2 linked regions of the Lacibacter sp. H407 genome follow. The protein of the gene in region 2 binds, or shares a complex with, the protein of the main gene of each other region. Links are inferred from orthologs where the notes say so. Each region holds a gene or a part of one and is shown on either strand. Other genes may lie near its edges. The genes, in order: smc and WG989_RS02135.

Region 1 (5,540 bases), 2.7 Mb from region 2 along the record:
ATAAACACACCGTAAAGAGGTATTTTATTTTTACGCTGTAGTTTGTATTTTTCTGCAAACAAACCTAACCATGAGTAACCGCAGTACTTCAAAAATAAGGATCCTCAGTATTGATGGGGGTGGCATCCGTGGCATTATTCCCGGCACCATCGTTCAATATCTTGAAACACGCATTCGTGCAATCACAGGTAACAGAGAAGCAAAGATCGGCGAGTATTTTGATCTCATTGCAGGAACCAGCACCGGTGGTATCCTCACCAGTATTTATTTAATGCCGGATGAAGCAAATGATGGTAAAGCAAAATTTTCTGCTGCCGATGCCGTACAGTTGTATATGCAGCATGGCAATAAAATTTTCAATAAAAATTTCTGGCAGCAATTCAAAAATTTCAATCTCTGGAACGAAGGTTTCCCCGCTGACAACCTGGAAGATTTGTTGCATGGTTATCTCGGTGAAACATTGTTAAGTCAACTGATCAAACCTTGTTTGATCACTGCCTATAATTTTTATGAACGTAAAGCTGCTTTCTTTAACAGCGCCGATACAAAACGAATTGAAGGACAGGTTCGTGATTTTAAGATAAAGCATATTGCAAGGGCCACAAGCGCTGCTCCCACTTATTTCGAACCGGCCATGATCTACAGTTTAAGTGAAGCACCTCAATTTTTAATTGATGGTGGTGTGTTTGTAAACAACCCTTCCCTTTGTGCTTATAGTGAAGCAAGAAGTTTAAACTTCAGTCAACACAATATATTACCCGGCACATTTGCAAAACCAAAGCCTGATACACCCTCTGCAAAAGATATGCTGCTCATCAGCATTGGTACCGGCAGCAGTAAACGAAAATATGAATTTGAACAGTTGCGTGATGCCGGCTTGATCAAATGGTTGCCGGTGCTCATCGATATCATGATGAGTGGCAACAGCGAGACAGTGCACTATCACCTTAGTAAAATGTGGGACACGTTAGATGACAATGATAAAAAAGATTATTACCGCCTGGAGCCTGATTTAAAAACAGCGTCACCTGAAATGGATAATGTAAAAAAGAAAAATCTGAAATTATTAAAAGAAGCAGGTGAGAGTTATGTGTTTGAACATACAGAGAAGTTAAATGAGATTGTAGATAAGTTGTTGTTGCATAATTGATGTCATCCCGAGGCACGAGGGATCTGCTTCATCTGAGTACAAAAGCCAAACAGATTCCTCCTTCGCCGGAAAGACAGCAATCCGCAACATAGAAAATAAGTCCACAAAAAAATGCCGAGGCAATTGCTTCGGCATTTTTAGTATTTATGGTTCAGGCCGCTCCTTCGACTTCGCTCAGGATTCGTCCCGACCCTGTTAATTCAAACTTCTGAAATCCACCGGCACCAGCTTACTTACACCGGCTTCCTGCATGGTAACACCATAGATCACATCCACTGCTCCCATTGTTTGCTTGTTATGCGTTACAATGATGAACTGTGAATTGTTACTGAACTGGCGGATCATATTGGTGAACTTACCCACGTTGGCATCATCCAACGGCGCATCAACCTCATCCAGAATACAGAACGGAGCAGGTTTAATGAGATAGATCGCAAACAACATCGCTGTTGCTGTTAATGTTTTCTCACCACCACTCAACTGAGAGATGCTGCTTGGACGTTTACCTTTTGGCTTGGCAATGATATCAATACCGGTGTCTGCAAGATTTTCCGGATTTTCCAACACCATATCAGCAGTATCTTCTTCTGTAAACAAGGCCTTAAATACTTTCTGGAAATTCTCCCGCACCTGGTTAAAGGTTTCAAGAAAACGTTGGTTGGCTGTTGCCTCCACTTCCTGGATGGTTTGCAACAACGATTCTTTTGCCGTAACAAGATCATTCTTCTGTTCAAGAATAAACTCATAACGCTTGCGCATTTCTTCAAATGCTTCGATCGCTGTCGGGTTTACTTCGCCCAGATTTTCCAAACGCTTCTTCATACGATCAACCTTGGCTTGTAATTCTTCCAATGGTTCTTCGCCTGTGCGTTCTTCTTCAATTACTTCTTCAAGATTTACTTTAAACTCAACCAGCAAACGTTCTTTGGTTCCGCTTAGCTGCAATTTCAGTTCAGTGAGTTTATCTTTTATTTCATTTAGCAAATGATCAACCTGCTCCTTCTCTTTTTGTTTGTGACGAAGCTCGCTTTCTTTTTCACCCAACACATTGCGCAGATTGTAGTAATACTGATCTGCTTCGTTGAGTTTGCGCTCTTCTGTTTCTTTGTTCTGTAACAACGTTACCAAACCATCCTGTGCTTCCAGCAACATCACTTCACTTTCGTTGATCTGGTTAGCAGCTTCTTCCAACGCTGCTGAATTGGTTGTGATCTGCAATTGCAAATCCTGGAATTGATTTTGTTTGAATTCAAATTCCTGTTTCAACGCTGTTACACGACTTTGCTGACGGGTAACATTCAGGTTATAATCGTTGTACGATTGATTGGCTTCGTTGTATTGTTGTTCAGCAGCAGTAAACTCTTGTTCAATTACTTCTAACTTACCGGCGAGTTCATCTAACTGTGAATTGTATTTCTGCAAATCATCACGGTACACCTGTTGATTTTCCAATACTTCTTCCTGTTGCAGTTCAAGGTCTTCCAAACGCTTAACAGCATTGGTTTCCATGCCTCGCAGGTTTTCCATACGGTTGTCAATACCATATACCTGGTTCACCAATTGATTGATAGCTGCTTCGGTTTGCTTGATGGCATTTTCTTTTAGCTGCTCATTAAACCCGATCACTTCATTGTGACGCATTTGAATGGCATGCTTCAGATCCAGCACCACTGTTTCCTGTGCTAAAATTTCTTCGTGTAAACGTTCAAGATTTTTTGCACGACCGAGTTTCTTTCCTTCAAACAAACCAACACTACCACCGCTCAATGCGTATTTACCTTTAAAGAACTTACCGCTCTTTTCCAGTACTACACCATCAAAATCGGTTGGTAAATTATTCTCATCATCTGCGATCACTACCTGACCTAACAGGTAATTGATGAGCGATTGATATTTTGCTTCCACTTCAACAACACTCAATGCAGAAATGGTTCCTGCAGGAACATTGTTCAACACTGCCTGACCATTGAACTGATCGAGCATAAAGAAATTCGCCTTTCCTTTTTGGTTGGCATGTAATAAGTGAACGGCTTTCAACGCATCACTCATATTCCCCACCACATAATAGTTAAGGTATTGTTCCAACAGATTTTCAACTGCTGTTCTGTATTCTTCTTTACAATAGATCACATCACTCAACAATGGCGATTCAACATTCCACTCAGGATTGTTGTGTAAAAATTTTACACTGTCGGGATAACCTTCCATTGAATCAACCAAACTCTTTAACAGATCATGCTCGTTCTTTTTTGAATCAAGCTTTCTGTTTTCATCAGCCAGTTGATTACGTAAACCTTCGAGTGCTTCCTGTGTTTGCAGAATCTGATCTTTGGTAAACGCATGTTGCTCCTGTAACTGTTGCAATTCTTCACGACAGTTATTCAGCTCATATTCTTTCTGCTGCTTTTCTTCCTCGAGTTGATGTAATTGCTGCTTGCGGTTCGTTTGCTCTTCTTTTAACTGGAAGATGGTACGTTGTAAGTTTTGTACCGATGTTTCGCCAACAGCCACATTCTTCTCTGCTTCAAACTGGCTACGTTGAATCGCCTGATTTTCTTTACGAATTTCATCAATGCCACTACGCTTTTCATCAAACACTTTACGTGTACTCTCAACTGAGCTGCGCAAACTATCTAATTGCGAACCAAGATCATTCAACTTCGCATCTTCTTCTGTGATCTGCAGTTGAGTAAACTCAATGCTTTCTTCAATTCCTTTTAATTGTCCACCTGCTTTTTGTAAAAAGTCGTTGAGACTTGTTTCTTTTTCTTTCAGGTAATGCAAACGCTGCTGCGCAAGATTCTTTTCGTTTTCTTTCGAGCGCAAGGTCTGAAGCATATCGTTAAACGAATGCTGCATTATTTGCAATTCTTTTTCCTTTTCAATAAATCCAACTTTCTCCTGCTCAATCGCCGCTTCTTCCGTAGCGATCTTTGCTTCCAATTCCACTTTTTTATTTACTTCAGCATCATGCTGCTCATTCAAGTCTTTCCAGGTAAGATTAAAACCTTCCAATGCAGCTTTCGCTAATTCAATACTCACTTCACGATAATCTTTTTTGATCTCGTAATACTTCTCCGCTTTCTTGGCCTGGTTCTCTAACGTTTTTAACTGGTTATTGATCTCGAACAACAGATCTTCAATACGTGCCAGATCCTGTTCGGTTGCATCCAGTTTATTCTTCGCTTCTTTCTTTCTTGTTTTGTAGATGGTGATACCGGCAGCCTGCTCCAACATGCGGCGACGGCTGTTCTCCTTATCCTTGATGATATCATCCACCATGCCCAATTCAATGATGGCATAGCTATCGGTACTTACACCGGTATCGAGGAAGAGGTTTTGGATATCCTTCAAACGACATTGCACATCGTTGAGACGGTATTCACTTTCACCACTTTTGTAAAACTTACGGGTAACGGTTACGGTACTGAATTCGGTGGGCAGCAGGTTACGGGTGTTCTCAAACGTCAAACTCACTTCAGCCAAACCCGAAGCACTTCTTGTTTTGGAACCGTTAAACACCAGGCTCTCGAGGTTTTCACTACGGAGATGACTGATCTTTTGCTCACCAATTACCCAGCGGATACTATCAATAATATTACTCTTGCCGCAGCCATTGGGGCCAATGATGCCGGTTACACCCTCATCAAAACTAACCACAGTTTTATCGGCAAAACTTTTAAAACCCTTGATTTCTAAGCTCTTTAAACGCACTATTTTTCAATTTAGGAAGGCGACAAATATAGGAGATTAAGGTTGTAATAAAATTTTACCCTTTTTGCTTCTTATCAACAGTTTTCGGTAGGTTTTCAACAAGTGAAAGCTTTTGTTTGCGATATGGCTGCTTTGTCTTAACTGGAGATATTGGAGCATTTTTTGGGTGTGAGCTGCAGGATTTTATGGCATCTTCGTTGCCACGCTCGCTTGTACTGTATCGCTTTCTGCAGCAGGTACACTTTCCACCAAAACCACGCTGCAATTTCAACCCAAACCAGAAAGAACTATTTTGCAGCACAACGGTTATTGAACATATGTATGCAGTTTTAACCATCATTCGCTATAAAAAACGCTTTATCTATTTCGCTCTGCTGGCGATGGCCATTCATCGGTTACCCCTGCTTTTCCGAAAGAATATTCACTTTTCAAAAACATTGGGGTGCGGCAAAGGCGGCACCTTCAGCAAAACGCCCGACTGGCAGCAATGGGGATTATTAGTGGTGACGAATGACGAATCATTACTCAGTACCAACGATCAGCCAACATTACAGCAAAAAGCCTACGGCAGTTTTATCCGTGGCTGGTGGAAGTTCTTTGGCTGCGAAACCTGGACGGTGTTGCTCCAACCCATCGAAGCACATGGAAGCTGGGATGGAAAGCAGGCGTTTGGTGC
Region 2 (12,840 bases):
ATCCGTCGGCTGTTGAACAACTGGTGCGCCTGTCTGTGGACGCCAAAGTGGATTATTTTTTAGTAGGAGGCAGCCTGGTTATTTCCAATCAATTGGATGAAGTAGTGCAGCAGATCAAAGCTTCCTGCGATATTCCGGTAATCCTGTTTCCCGGAAGCCCCTCACAAATCAGCAATTATGCAGATGCGCTGTTATACCTGTCGCTCATTTCCGGGCGTAACCCTGAATTACTGATTGGTCAGCATGTGATCTCCGCTCCTTTTGTAAAACAAAGTGGGCTGGAAATTATTTCAACCGGTTACATGGTAGTTGATGGTGGTGCACCAACAACGGTATCGTATATCAGCAATGCTACGCCTCTTCCTTCCGATAAAAATGAAATTGCCATGTGTACGGCTATGGCCGGCGAAATGCTGGGCATGAAGGTGATTTACATGGATGCCGGCAGCGGTGCCAAACGTGCTATCAGTGAAAACATGATACAGGCAGTAGCACAACAAATAGAGGTGCCGCTTATTATTGGTGGCGGTATTACTGACCCCGAAAAAGCATACCGCAACTGTAAAGCAGGTGCTGATGTGATCGTGATTGGCAATGCTATAGAGAAAAACGCCACACTTATCAGAGAAATGGCCGCAGCTATACATAGTGTGCCTGTAAAAGCATAAGTTTACTTCCTACGTATTATTTTTACCGGGTATTCAATTCACTGTTTAACCCAAATGCATTTGATCAGGCATTTGATTTTATCAGGACCCTAAACCCGGTATGCTTTTGAAAACCATTGTCCACACGTTCGCTTCGTTACTTCTCTGCTCGTTGCTTTCGGCACAGCAAAATCCTTTTTATAATTTTCAAACCGATGATACAATTCTGAAAAAGAATTGGGTACAATCTGTACAAAACGTAAAAAAATCCTGGCTGGCGCAAGTAACACCATCATTGAAAAAAGATTATGAAGAGATCTATAAAACACATTTCGAACAGATTGAAAAAACAATCACAGGTAAAAGTTGCATTACAGCTAAAGAACCATATTCGTACCTGCAACGGGTATTGAGTAAAATCATTCAAGCGAATCCAGTACTGAAAGCCGATGAGCTTCGCTTATTTTTCACACGTGACTGGTGGCCGAACGCCTACAGCATGGGCGATGGTTCGATTGCCATCAATGCAGGGCTTGTGATACATCTGCAGAACGAAGCAGAACTCGCATTTGTGTTGTGTCATGAATTGGCGCACTATTATCGGTCACATACACGTCAGTCGGTTGATCAATACGTTACAGTAACCAACAGTCCTGAATTCCAAAAGAAACTCAAGGAGCTTTCGAAAAAACAATATGGTGTAAATGCAGAGCTTGAAAAACTCAGTCTCAATTTGATTTTCAACAGCAGGCATCACGGTCGCACAAGGGAAACAGAAGCTGATATGCAGGCTTTCAGCTTTTTTAAGAATACAGGATATGATGCAAACGGCATTGTATCGTTATTGCAATTACTTGATACGGTTGATAAAGCAACTGTTTTTCCGAAGCTCAACGTACAAACAATACTCAACTTCGAAAACTATCCGTTTAAAAAGAAATGGATACAGGACGAGTCGGTAATCTTCAGTAAAATAAATATGCAGACTGCTGAAGAACAAGCAAAAGAGATAGACTCGTTCAAAACACATCCAGATATCCCTCAACGTATTGCTGCATTGAAAGACTCAGTTGCTTCACAAACAACCGGTAAGGATTTTCTGGTTGATGAAAATTATTTTCAGAAACTGAAAGAAGAGCTTTTACTTGAAATGATTGAACATACGTATCAGTCGGATAATGTAAGCCGAAACATCTATTATAACTTGCTTTTATTACAACAGCAGAAACAAACAAATCTTGCTGCATATTTAATCGCAAGAGATTTGAATAAGCTGTACGAACAACAAAAAAATCACAAGGCAGGTTTACTACTTGATACGGAGAACAAATTCTATTCAGATGATTACAATCAGCTCCTTCGCTTTCTCAACCGCATACGACTTAATGAAATGGCGCAAGTAACCCGGAGTTTCTGCAACCGTTACTTATTGCCGCTAAAAGAACTTCAACCGGTAGCAGAACAAATAAACATAGCCGAAAAAAACAATAATCAACATTAAAAAAATCTCAGAAATGAAAAGACTAACAGTTTTAATTATGCTTATGAGCTTTATTGCAAGCACGCAAGCACAAAAGTTAAGTATCGCCAATATCCAGAAGTCAAGCGTACTGCGCAACTCCGATGCCATTAAAGAAGGCAGCGAGGTGAAAGGTTATTATTTCTTTTATGTAAGTGATAAGATCGACCGTAAAACCAACGAGTACACATTACAGATCATGGATCAAAACCTGAACAAATTAAAAGAAGTAAAATTCCAGGACTCGAAAAACGTCACTATCATTGAATCGTCGTTTAACGGAACTGATCTTGTGTTTTTATTTTATAATTCTGACGCCAATATTCTCGACTATCAGGTTTACGGTGCGGATGGTACAAAGAAATTCTCCTACACTAAAAGTATTTCAAAAAAAGATGAAGCTTACTTAAGAATGAACTATTTAATGGATGATGAGGACAGTAATTTTAAAGGATTATATCCGGTAGAGGGCAAAGGATTTATTTCAAATGTCCCCAGTCGTGATAATAAAGATTTTACATTTCAGATTAGCTACGTAGGCACTGCTGCAAAAAAACAATGGACCTATGTTCCGGCGATGGATGGCAAAATGTTTGTGGGTGATTACCTTGGTACCCATAAGAATGTGGTATATGTTGAAATGCTGAAATACTCCAGCAGAATGGATCGCAATCCCGACTCCTATATACTGGGCCTGTCACTTGAAAACGGGAAACTGCTGTTTCAAAAATCAACCAACGAAGGGAAATACAATTTCTACCCAATCAGTATGTCCGTTTTAAATGATGGTAAAGCTTATTTGTACGGAGAGTATTTTGATAAAGGTGGCAATGTAATGAAAGATAAATCAAAAGGGTTTGCATTTATAGGTATTGACGAATCAGGAAAAACGCTGAGTGAAAAATATTCTTCCTGGGCTCTTGATCTTGGCAAACATCTTGGGGTAAGTGGTAGTGGTAAGATTGATGACTTTGGGTTTATGTTCCTGCATAATATGATACAAACAGAAGATGGCAGCATTTATGCAATTGGCGAAGGTTATAAAAAAGCTGCAAGCGCACTTGGAATTGCCTCAACTATACTTGTAGGTGCTGCGGGCGGTGGTACAAGTGTGAGCACAGTTAAACTGAAAGTAACCGATATGCTTGTTATTAAGTTTGATCCTGATTTTACTGTTAAAGAAGCGTCAATCTATAAGAAAAGTGATAACGATGTTCAACTTGCGGGCGGTTCTGAATTTATGAGCACCCAAATGTTAGGGAAAGCTGTAAAATATGGCTATGGTGCTTTTGATTATGCTTACACACAGGTAAATAGAGATCGTAGTTCATTCTCTGTTTGCTACAGTGATTATGAGCGTGGCAAAGGTTACAAAGGAACCACCTTCAACTCCATAACATACAGCGATGGCAAACTTACTCAGGATAAGATCCAAACAAAATCAGACGCCACAAGATCAATTGTATTACCAGCCCGCCAGGGACAAGTATTGATTATGGATTATTATAAAAAAGATAAGAAACTGGATTTGCATTTTGAAAAGCTGAATTAAGTTTCGACTATCGATCAGAAAATAAAAAAAGGAGCAATGCTCCTTTTCTTTATTTATATGAATGTTTTCTGTTATTATCTCAACTCTTCCACTTTCACTCTTGTTGGTGAATCTTTCCCACTCACAATACTTCTTGCACTCAATGCAATGGACTTAATGATCATGGTCATATTATCAAGATCAAGTGTTTCCACTTCATCCGACACTTTGTGATAGTTTGGTTCACTATCCATTTTTGATGTAGAAATGGTATGTGCAGGAACGCCCAGGCGTGCAAGCGTTGCATTATCGGAACGATAGAATAAATTCTGATCAGTATACGGATCGGGATAAAATGCAAATCCTGTTCCTTCCAGGTTCTTCTGCATAATTGCACCCATATCTGTTTTTTCGAAACCGGTAATATATGCAGAGTTTTTACCCCACTTACTTTCTGTACCAATCATTTCAATATTGAACATGGCAGCCACTTTTGCCGGATCAAATTGTTTTGAAAAATATTGTGCACCATAACCACCCGATTCTTCTGCAGTAAAGGCAGCAAAGATGATGGTGCGTTCGTTGTTGTTTAATGCTTTGTAATATTTTGCCAGCAGAATAACAGCGGTAGTTCCTGCGGCATCGTCATTTGCACCATTAAAGATCGAATCACCATCAACCGGCTTGCCAATACCGATATGATCGTAGTGCCCGGAGAAGATCACATACTCATCCTTTTCACTTTTTCCGGGAATAATTCCTACAACATTCGACAACTTTTGTTCTGTAATTTCATGCTGTGCTTCAATACTGTAAGTTGATGGATCAACAGCAGTTAAAACAAACACAACACTGTTCTTCATCGGAAACATGCCACGCTTGAACCCGGTCAAACGTCCAAAATTCTTACTGTATGAAGTGTCAACTAAAACAATGTAATTTTTTCCAGACCTGATATACTTCTGAGCTTCTGAAAACAGGTTGACTCCTGCTGCAAGTTTTACTTTTTCATAACCCGATTGTTCATTGATCGTTACACTGGCTGCAGTTGTAATTACAACAACATTCTTTGGATCAACTGATTGCTGATCGAAGCTGCAAGTCAATCCTTTGAACCGTGGAGTAAGAATCGTAAACTCCTGGCGGTATGTGCCACTGCTGTTCCATGTTTCTAAACCGGCTGCTTTAAATTCGGCAGCAATAAAATCAGCTGCTTTATCGATCTCAGGTGAAAATACTCTCCTGCCTTTCATTTCATCGGATGCAAGTACACGCTCAATCCGTTCCACTTCCTTTGCATTGATAATGTTGTCAACTTTCGTTTGTGCAAATAAAAACGTGGCTATTGCGGTCAATAACCACGTTGCAAAAAATTTCTTCATTGATAAGGTATTACTTTAAAATGTTTCGATTATAAACTCATCATTTCTTTAAACTTCACAGCTTGTCTGCGACTCACTTCAATTTTATCGCCACCATGAATTTCCAATAACAAACCGCCGTTGAAATAAGGTTCTACTTTTTCAATCATGCGGAGATTCACAATGTGTTTGCGGTTTGCACGAAAGAATATTTTTTCATCTAGTCGCTCTTCCAATGCATTCAGTGATTTTAAGATGAGCGGTTTGTTGGGACCAAAATAAACTTTCGCATAGTTGCCCACACTTTCAAACAAACGGATATCGCTCAGCTTTACAAACCAGCAGCGTTCGCCATCTTTCACAAACACCTGATCGTTCTCACTCAACATGCTGCGGTTTACCGACAGTGGTTCACCATCAACCGTTGTTTCTTTTTCTTCCTCGTCGAGTTTGTGCAATGCATCTGCCAAACGCTTGGGTTCGATCGGCTTCAGCAAATAATCCAATGCATTTACTTCAAATGCACGCAAGGCATATTCGTCATACGCAGTGGTGAAGATCACTTCGGGTGTACGATCCAGTTCACTCAACAGATCAAAGCCTGTTTTGCCGGGCATTTGAATATCTAAGAAAATCAGATCGGGGTTCAATGCTTCGATCTTTTGCAGACCTTCATCTACATTCGATGCTTCATCGATCACTTCTATATCCGGAAATTCAATCAACAGCTTTTTCAGCTCATTTCTGGCCAATCGTTCATCATCAATAATGATTGCTCTTTTATTCATGGATGGTTTTATTTATACGAATTAAACGAATAGTTTAAAGTTACTACAATCCCGCAGGCATTACCACTCTGGCTTCCACTTCATTTCCATTTACATCGCTGATGGAAAAACCGGCATCATTACCAAACATCAGCTTCAACCGGCTTTGTGTGCTGGAAATACCAAACCCATCCGGATTAAAATCGCCATTCAGCCGGCCTGTATTCCGGATCACCAGTTCATGATGATCGTTCACAAACTTTGAGCTGATCTTAATGACACCACCGGTAACATTTTTGCTGATGCCGTGCTTGATCGCATTCTCTACAAGCGTTTGCAACATCATTGGTGGTACAGGTTGCTCCAACGTATCTTCATCAATATCAAAATTCACTTTCAACCGTTCTTCAAAACGCATTTGTTCCAATGCCAGGTAATCTTTTACAATGCTCAGTTCTTTTTCAAACGGAACGGTTTCCTGTTTTTCTACCTGCATACTACTGCGCAGGATATTACTCAACTCGGTAATAGCTGTTCTTGCACGGGTAGGGTTTTCATCGACCAATGCACGGATGCCATTCAACGAATTGAAAATAAAATGCGGATTGATATGTGCTTTGATCGTTTTGAGTTCCAGCTCCTTCACCACACTCTGCATCTTTAACGCATCGAGTTGCTGTTTACGAAAGCTTTCAACATAATGGTAAATAAAATAAATGAGGTTCCATACCAGTAAGGTTACAAACGCATTAATGGCCGAACCTACCAGGAGCCTTGTAAAACTGTATTGTTTTTGTTCCGGTGTAAAGAGGTCGAATATATTAAAAAGCGAAAGCGAAATAAACGGATACAGCATCGAAAAAGCAAGTGTAAGTACAAGGAAATAAACCACCTGCCGTTCAAAAGTTTTATGCAGCAGATTGGTTTGAATGATTACCCAGCGCATGAAATGGGTAATGATCAACCCCAGCACGGCAATAATGAGGGAACGTATGATGAAGGAAGAAGTGATCTCCCGGTTATAGGTCCAGGCAAAAAAGAAATTCATGAGCATATTGCCGCCCCAGCCAGCCAGCTGGCACCACCAATAAGCTCCCATTTTACTGATTCCTATACGCATAGTAGCTACAAATCTAACCGTTAAGATATAGGTTTCGCCTGCCTAAAGGTACAAAGGGCGAAAAATTTGGGTAAATGGTCAGGAGCCGAAACAGTTTTTGTGCACAAATTCAACCATTTCCTGCTTTGGCTGTTACACAAACATTCCTTTACATTGCTTGTAAGTTTTTTACCTTTACTTAATTATTCAGGAATTTATGGAAATAAAACCCGGTTCCCTGCTACAGAAAATTGATTCTCCGGCCGATTTGAAAAAGCTGCCAATGGATCAATTACCACAGGTTTGCGATGAACTTCGCCAGTATATTATTGATGTGGTAAGTGTGCATGGTGGTCATTTTGGTGCCAGCCTTGGTGTGGTGGAATTGTCAACAGCCCTTCACTATGTGTATGATACCCCGTACGACCAATTGGTATGGGACGTTGGTCATCAGGCCTACGGACACAAGATATTGACCGGCCGCCGGGATAACTTTCATACGAACCGCAAATACAACGGACTCAGTGGCTTTCCTAAACGCAGCGAAAGTGAATATGATACATTTGGCGTTGGTCACTCTTCCACGTCGATTTCTGCTGCTTTGGGTATGGCAATGGCCGCCAAGTTAAAAGGCGAAAACAGAAAATCGATTGCGGTAATTGGCGACGGTGCCATGACGGCAGGCCTGGCGTTTGAAGCCATGAACCATGCCGGTGTGGCCGATAGTGATGTGCTGATCATTCTGAATGATAACTGCATGAGCATCGACCCGAATGTGGGTGCGTTGAAAGAATATCTCACCGATATTACTACCTCCCCTACTTACAATCGTATTAAAGATGATGTGTGGAAGGCGTTGGGCAAACTTCCTGTTGGTAAAACATTTACCCGTGAAATGGCAAGCAAGCTGGAACACAGCATCAAAGGATTTGTGAACAAGAGCAGTAATTTGTTTGAAGCGTTGAAGCTGCGCTATTTCGGCCCCATCGATGGACATAATATTACCAAGCTGGTTGATACGTTGAAAGACCTCAAAAATATTCCCGGACCTAAACTGTTGCATATAGTAACTGTTAAAGGAAAAGGATATGAGTTGGCCGAGAAAGATCAAACCAAATGGCATGCGCCCGGTTTGTTTGATAAAGTAACCGGCGAAATTCAAAAGAAAAAATTCGATACTGTACAGCCTCCCAAATACCAGGATGTGTTTGGACATACCATGATTGAACTGGCAGAACAAAATGCAAAAATTGTGGGTGTTACACCTGCAATGCCAAGTGGTTCCTCGCTCAAATTCATGATGGACAAAATGCCACACCGTGCATTTGATGTGGGCATTTGCGAACAGCATGCCGTTACACTTAGTGCAGGTATGGCAACGCAGGGCATGAAGGTGTACTGTAATATTTATTCATCATTTATGCAACGGGCATATGATATGGTGGTGCATGATGTGGCCATTCAAAAACTTCCGGTGATCTTTTGTTTGGATCGTGCAGGATTGGTAGGAGAAGATGGGCCAACACATCATGGTTGTTATGATATTGCTTATATGCGTTGTGTACCTAACATGATCGTTGCTGCTCCAATGAATGAAGCGGAGTTGCGTAACATGATGTACACGGCTCAACTCGATTCACATAAATTACCGATCTCGATTCGTTATCCGAGAGGCGAAGGTGTAATGCCTGAGTGGAGAAACGAAATGAAAGAAATTGAAATCGGTAAAGGCCGTAAGTTGAAAGATGGAGAAGGCCTTGCAATACTTTCGTTTGGCCATCCCGGCAATTTTGCAGCAAGTGCTATTCGTGAATTAAAGAACGATGGCATCAATCCTGCACATTACGATATGCGTTTTGCAAAACCGATCGATGAAGAAATGCTCCATGAAGTATTTGCGAAATTTGATAAGATCGTAACGATTGAGGATGGAACGGTAGTGGGTGGTTTCGGAAGTGCGGTATTGGAATTTATGGCTGCACATAATTACAAAGCTGAAGTTAAGATCATGGGTATTCCTGACAGCCTTGTAGAACACGGCACACCGAAACAATTATATGAAGAAATTGGCATTGATGCCAATGGTATTGCAAAAACGGTGAGAGAGATGATGAATGTAAGAGTAACAGTAAATGCTTAATTGAACTTTGTATAAAAGGAAAATCCCATTGCTGAGCAGTGGGATTTTTTTTATCAATACAGAATATCACAAGACACAAGCATATTTAATGGAGACTTAATTTTTGATGGCATCTTATCATAGTCAAAAGGATAAAGAATTCTATCGGCATGAAGCATCCATTTATATCCATTCAAATTCAAAGACCTTGTATAAGTGACGGTAGTAGTATTGCTAAATGAACAATAAATGCCTGGACCAACAACAGGTCTTTTTTTTATATTGATCCGTTCCTTGTTTATACTATCAGCTATCCACTGAACCCCAACAAAAAACTGGTCATCGCTCAGGAAAATACCTTGGTCTTCAACATCAATGTGCAATACATTGTTTTTTGATGAGTTCTTTGTTATAACAATATCCTTTTTCATCAACTCGTAAGCGGGCTCTCCAAATTTTCCAACGTTGTAAATATGAATACGAACAGGATTTGCTTCATTAAAACCAATCCCTTTTATAGAAATACGCTTTAGCTGAAATTGCCCAACGTTATCCGGGACATTGACTCTTGTAGCCATTTCAAATCGCACACAATCATCGGAGTTCATGTCAAACCTCTTCTTGCCTTTCGTTAAACCTATGGTCATTGATTGCTTTTTGCCAACAAAAACTTCAGATAACTGAACAGGCAAAGGTTGAAGAAAAACAGTAGGCTCCTTTTTTAAATCACTGGTAGCAATTTTCTGATCCCTGTATCCGATACTTGTTATTAATAGCGTATCATCGCCAATAATATCTATTTCAAAAAAACCGCTACTATCAGCATCGGTAATCAGCTTTGTGTTTTGAAGAAGAATGCTGGCGAATGGAATACCTTTTTTTGAATCAGCATCAACACAAAAACCTTGTATTCTTTCCAAAGCTTGTACTGCTTTGCTATTAGCAACTAAACTTACAAGTACAAAGCAAAGAAGGTGTTTCATGCAGCCAAAATAATACCTGGATTGTTAACAAAAACGGAAATGATTTTTCGGCTTACAACAGCAATAAAAAAAGCCTCACCATATCTGATGAGGCTTCCGTAATACGTTTTGTAAAAATCAATTTCCTTCTTCGGGATTCTGTGGATACACAAATGAATCTTCTGCATCTTCTTCCCGGCTCTCGTTCCACTCAACAATGAAATTATTTTTTCCTTCACCAACCAACAAAGTCATATAACGTTGTTGCGAAAGTTCCAGCAGCGACAGGAATAAGAAAATAGCATGAATGCGATTCTCCACTACATCAAATAATTTTTCGAAGGCCATTGTTTTTTCCTTCTTCACCACATCGAGCATGTACTCACGGCTGCCTTCCATGGTGTAGTTGTATTGCACCACCGTATGCACCGGTTTATTGAAACGATCGTGGTGTTTTTTCATTACCCGTTCAAAGGTCTTCATGAGTTTGAACATGGTAATGGTTTGTATCTCGGTTCCTTCACCTGCTTCTTCGCCAATGCCGGCGAGCTCGCTGGCAATATTGCCACGCTTCACCATCAACATCCGCATTGCTTCCATCTCCGCCATCTGCACACTCGCTTCTTTGAAACGTTTGTATTCAAGTATTTTATCGATCAACTCCTGACGTGGGTCAATTTCATTTCCCTGCTCATCAATTTCTTTGCGGGGCAACAGCATTTTTGCTTTGATCCGCATCAACGTTGAAATGAACAAAATGAATTCACTCGACAATTCAATATTCAGCTTTTCGGTTTGATGGATAAAATCCATGAAGTCTTTTATGATGCGGGTAATGGGGATATTGTAAATATCCAGTTCATCACGCTCAATAAAAAACAACAGCAGATCGAAAGGACCTTCAAACTGGGGTAGCTTTATCTGGTATGATTCTGTTTGCAAAGTATTTCTGTTTTTAACGAACAAGTCCCGGCCAATCTGTGCCGGGACTTGCAAATGTAGGGAACTAAACCTTATTAAAAGTTGGCGGTAAAACCAATGCCCATGAGGGATTTGAGCTGCGTACCCATGAGTCCGCCGGTTTCCACATTTTTTGTATCGTGGTCGTAAATGAGGTCGAAATTGTAGCTGATGCCGATGTATTTATTCACCTTGAAACCCAAGGTGTTGGTCCAGAACACATCGATATTCTGGGGGTTGTTTTTGTAATTGCTGAACAGATCGAGCCGACTGGCCAGGCTGATGTTCTTTGCCAGATCTTTTTTGAGATTGGCGGTTAAAAATGCACCGATCTCGTTGATAGATGATTGGGTGGTATCTGTAAAATTAAACAGTCTTCGTATGTCCTTATTAGCTTCGTTTACGATAACCCAACGGGAAGTGACCGGCGACAGAAATACATCGAAGGTTGCATTGGGCTTGTACATGATACCCGGCGAAACGAGCACATAAGCCGGAGCAAAAAAACCGGAGTTCTTTTGTTTGGGATCAACACTATAATTGTATCCGAGCGTCATTTGTGTGCGCAGGTTGGCTAATGCCGACAAGTACCATTTGCTGGTTGCCGTATCGCCTAACTGATATCCATATCTCGAAAGCAAATCAATACGGTCATCATTTTTTCGTGTACCGATACTGGTTGCATTTACAATACCGTATTGTGCATTGAGCGTATTATCCCAAACGTTGCGCTCTTTTTTATAATAGGCAAAGCTGTTAATGAGTGCATTGATGGAGAACGAAAATTTTTCAGCACCTGATGCCCAGTTGCGGCTGGCACCCTGGCTGAGATTGAGATTGAATACGCCCCCTTTGGTCCAGCCTTCTTTTTGCTCAGGTTCTTTTTTTACAGTCTTATTTGATTCGTCCTTTAATCGCTTTACTTCTACGTCCTGTGCCTGTGCTTCTGCAACTGTTATTGAAAACAGCACTGCTGCGAAAATCTGTTTTATCATAAGCGTTGTTTTATTTTTAATTAGAAAAGTCGACAAATAAAATGCCACACTGAAATTTAGAAACTAAAAAGCGGTAATAACAGGTTGTTATTACCGCTGATACAAACTGGGTCAATTATTTTTTCAATGCATCTCTGATCTCACGCAGCAACACAATGTCTTCGGGTGTGGCTGCAGGAGGAGCAGGTGGTTCTGCTTTTTTCATTTTATTGATTGCCTTAATTACAAGGAAAAGAAAGAATGCAATTATGATGAATTTAACTGCGGCAGATATTGCCATCCCATACTTCAACTCTGCTTCACCTACTTTGATCGATAAGGTGTCGAAATTAACACCACCTGTAATAATTCCCACAATCGGCATCAGGATGTGATCCACAACAGCGCCAACAATGGCACCAAATGCACCGCCGATGATTACACCAACAGCAAGATCAACTACGTTGCCTTTCATTGCAAAATCTTTAAATTCTTTCAGCATTCCCATAATTGTTGATTTTAATAATTAAATAATAGTGTAGGTTTTTTATGGAGGGCAATACAAATCTTACAAAATAATCTGAGTAATCAAAGCCTATTTTTTCAGGCCCGGGTATTGCATATTCAATTTCTTCAACGTATCGTACACCGTTTTTGCAATCAAATATTCTTTGTACCAATTCTGATCGCTGGGAATAATTTGCCACGGCACTTTGTTACAATAGTGAAAACAATCTTCGTAATACTTCATATACTTTTTCCAAAGCTTTGCTTCGGCAAAATCTTTTTCATTGTACTTCCACATTTTACGTGGATCATGTGTACGTTCCTGTAAGCGTTCCTGCTGTTCAGCAGGGGAAACATGCAGATAGAATTTAAGCACCTTCGTGTTGTTATGATT

What was found.
Region 1: the proteins of WG989_RS02135 (region 2) and smc are in contact, whole or in part, in a crystal structure (PDB 3ZGX), measured with the Bacillus subtilis proteins. The link is inferred for Lacibacter sp. H407 from one-to-one orthologs.

What each region holds. Positions count from the first base shown.
Region 1 is NZ_JBBKTU010000001.1:3,172,766-3,178,305, reverse strand. What follows is about bases 1,146-5,173. They hold smc (chromosome segregation protein SMC), read right to left. Parts: upstream 4,865-5,173; coding sequence 1,346-4,864; downstream 1,146-1,345. Other genes in these bases: WG989_RS13775 (patatin-like phospholipase family protein), read left to right, coding at 1,146-1,150. Outside these bases: more of WG989_RS13775, read left to right, coding at 71-1,145; WG989_RS13765 (spheroidene monooxygenase), read left to right, coding at 5,182-5,540. UniProt on the Bacillus subtilis protein: Required for chromosome condensation and partitioning.
Region 2 is NZ_JBBKTU010000001.1:486,552-499,391, forward strand. The notes cover bases 9,046-11,781. They hold WG989_RS02135 (segregation and condensation protein A), read right to left. Parts: upstream 10,948-11,781; coding sequence 10,144-10,947; downstream 9,046-10,143. Other genes in these bases: dxs (1-deoxy-D-xylulose-5-phosphate synthase), read left to right, coding at 9,046-9,064; WG989_RS02130 (carboxypeptidase-like regulatory domain-containing protein), read right to left, coding at 9,118-10,026; WG989_RS02140 (DUF3078 domain-containing protein), read right to left, coding at 11,022-11,781. Also shown: WG989_RS02095 (phosphoglycerol geranylgeranyltransferase), read left to right, coding at 1-668; WG989_RS02100 (M48 family metallopeptidase), read left to right, coding at 775-2,148; WG989_RS02105 (DUF6770 family protein), read left to right, coding at 2,162-3,718; WG989_RS02110 (M28 family peptidase), read right to left, coding at 3,793-5,079; WG989_RS02115 (LytR/AlgR family response regulator transcription factor), read right to left, coding at 5,109-5,846; WG989_RS02120 (sensor histidine kinase), read right to left, coding at 5,890-6,945; more of dxs, read left to right, coding at 7,142-9,045; more of WG989_RS02140, read right to left, coding at 11,782-11,960; large-conductance mechanosensitive channel protein MscL, read right to left, coding at 12,076-12,441; WG989_RS02150 (PPK2 family polyphosphate kinase), read right to left, coding at 12,535-12,840. UniProt on the Bacillus subtilis protein: Participates in chromosomal partition during cell division. May act via the formation of a condensin-like complex containing Smc and ScpB that pull DNA away from mid-cell into both cell halves.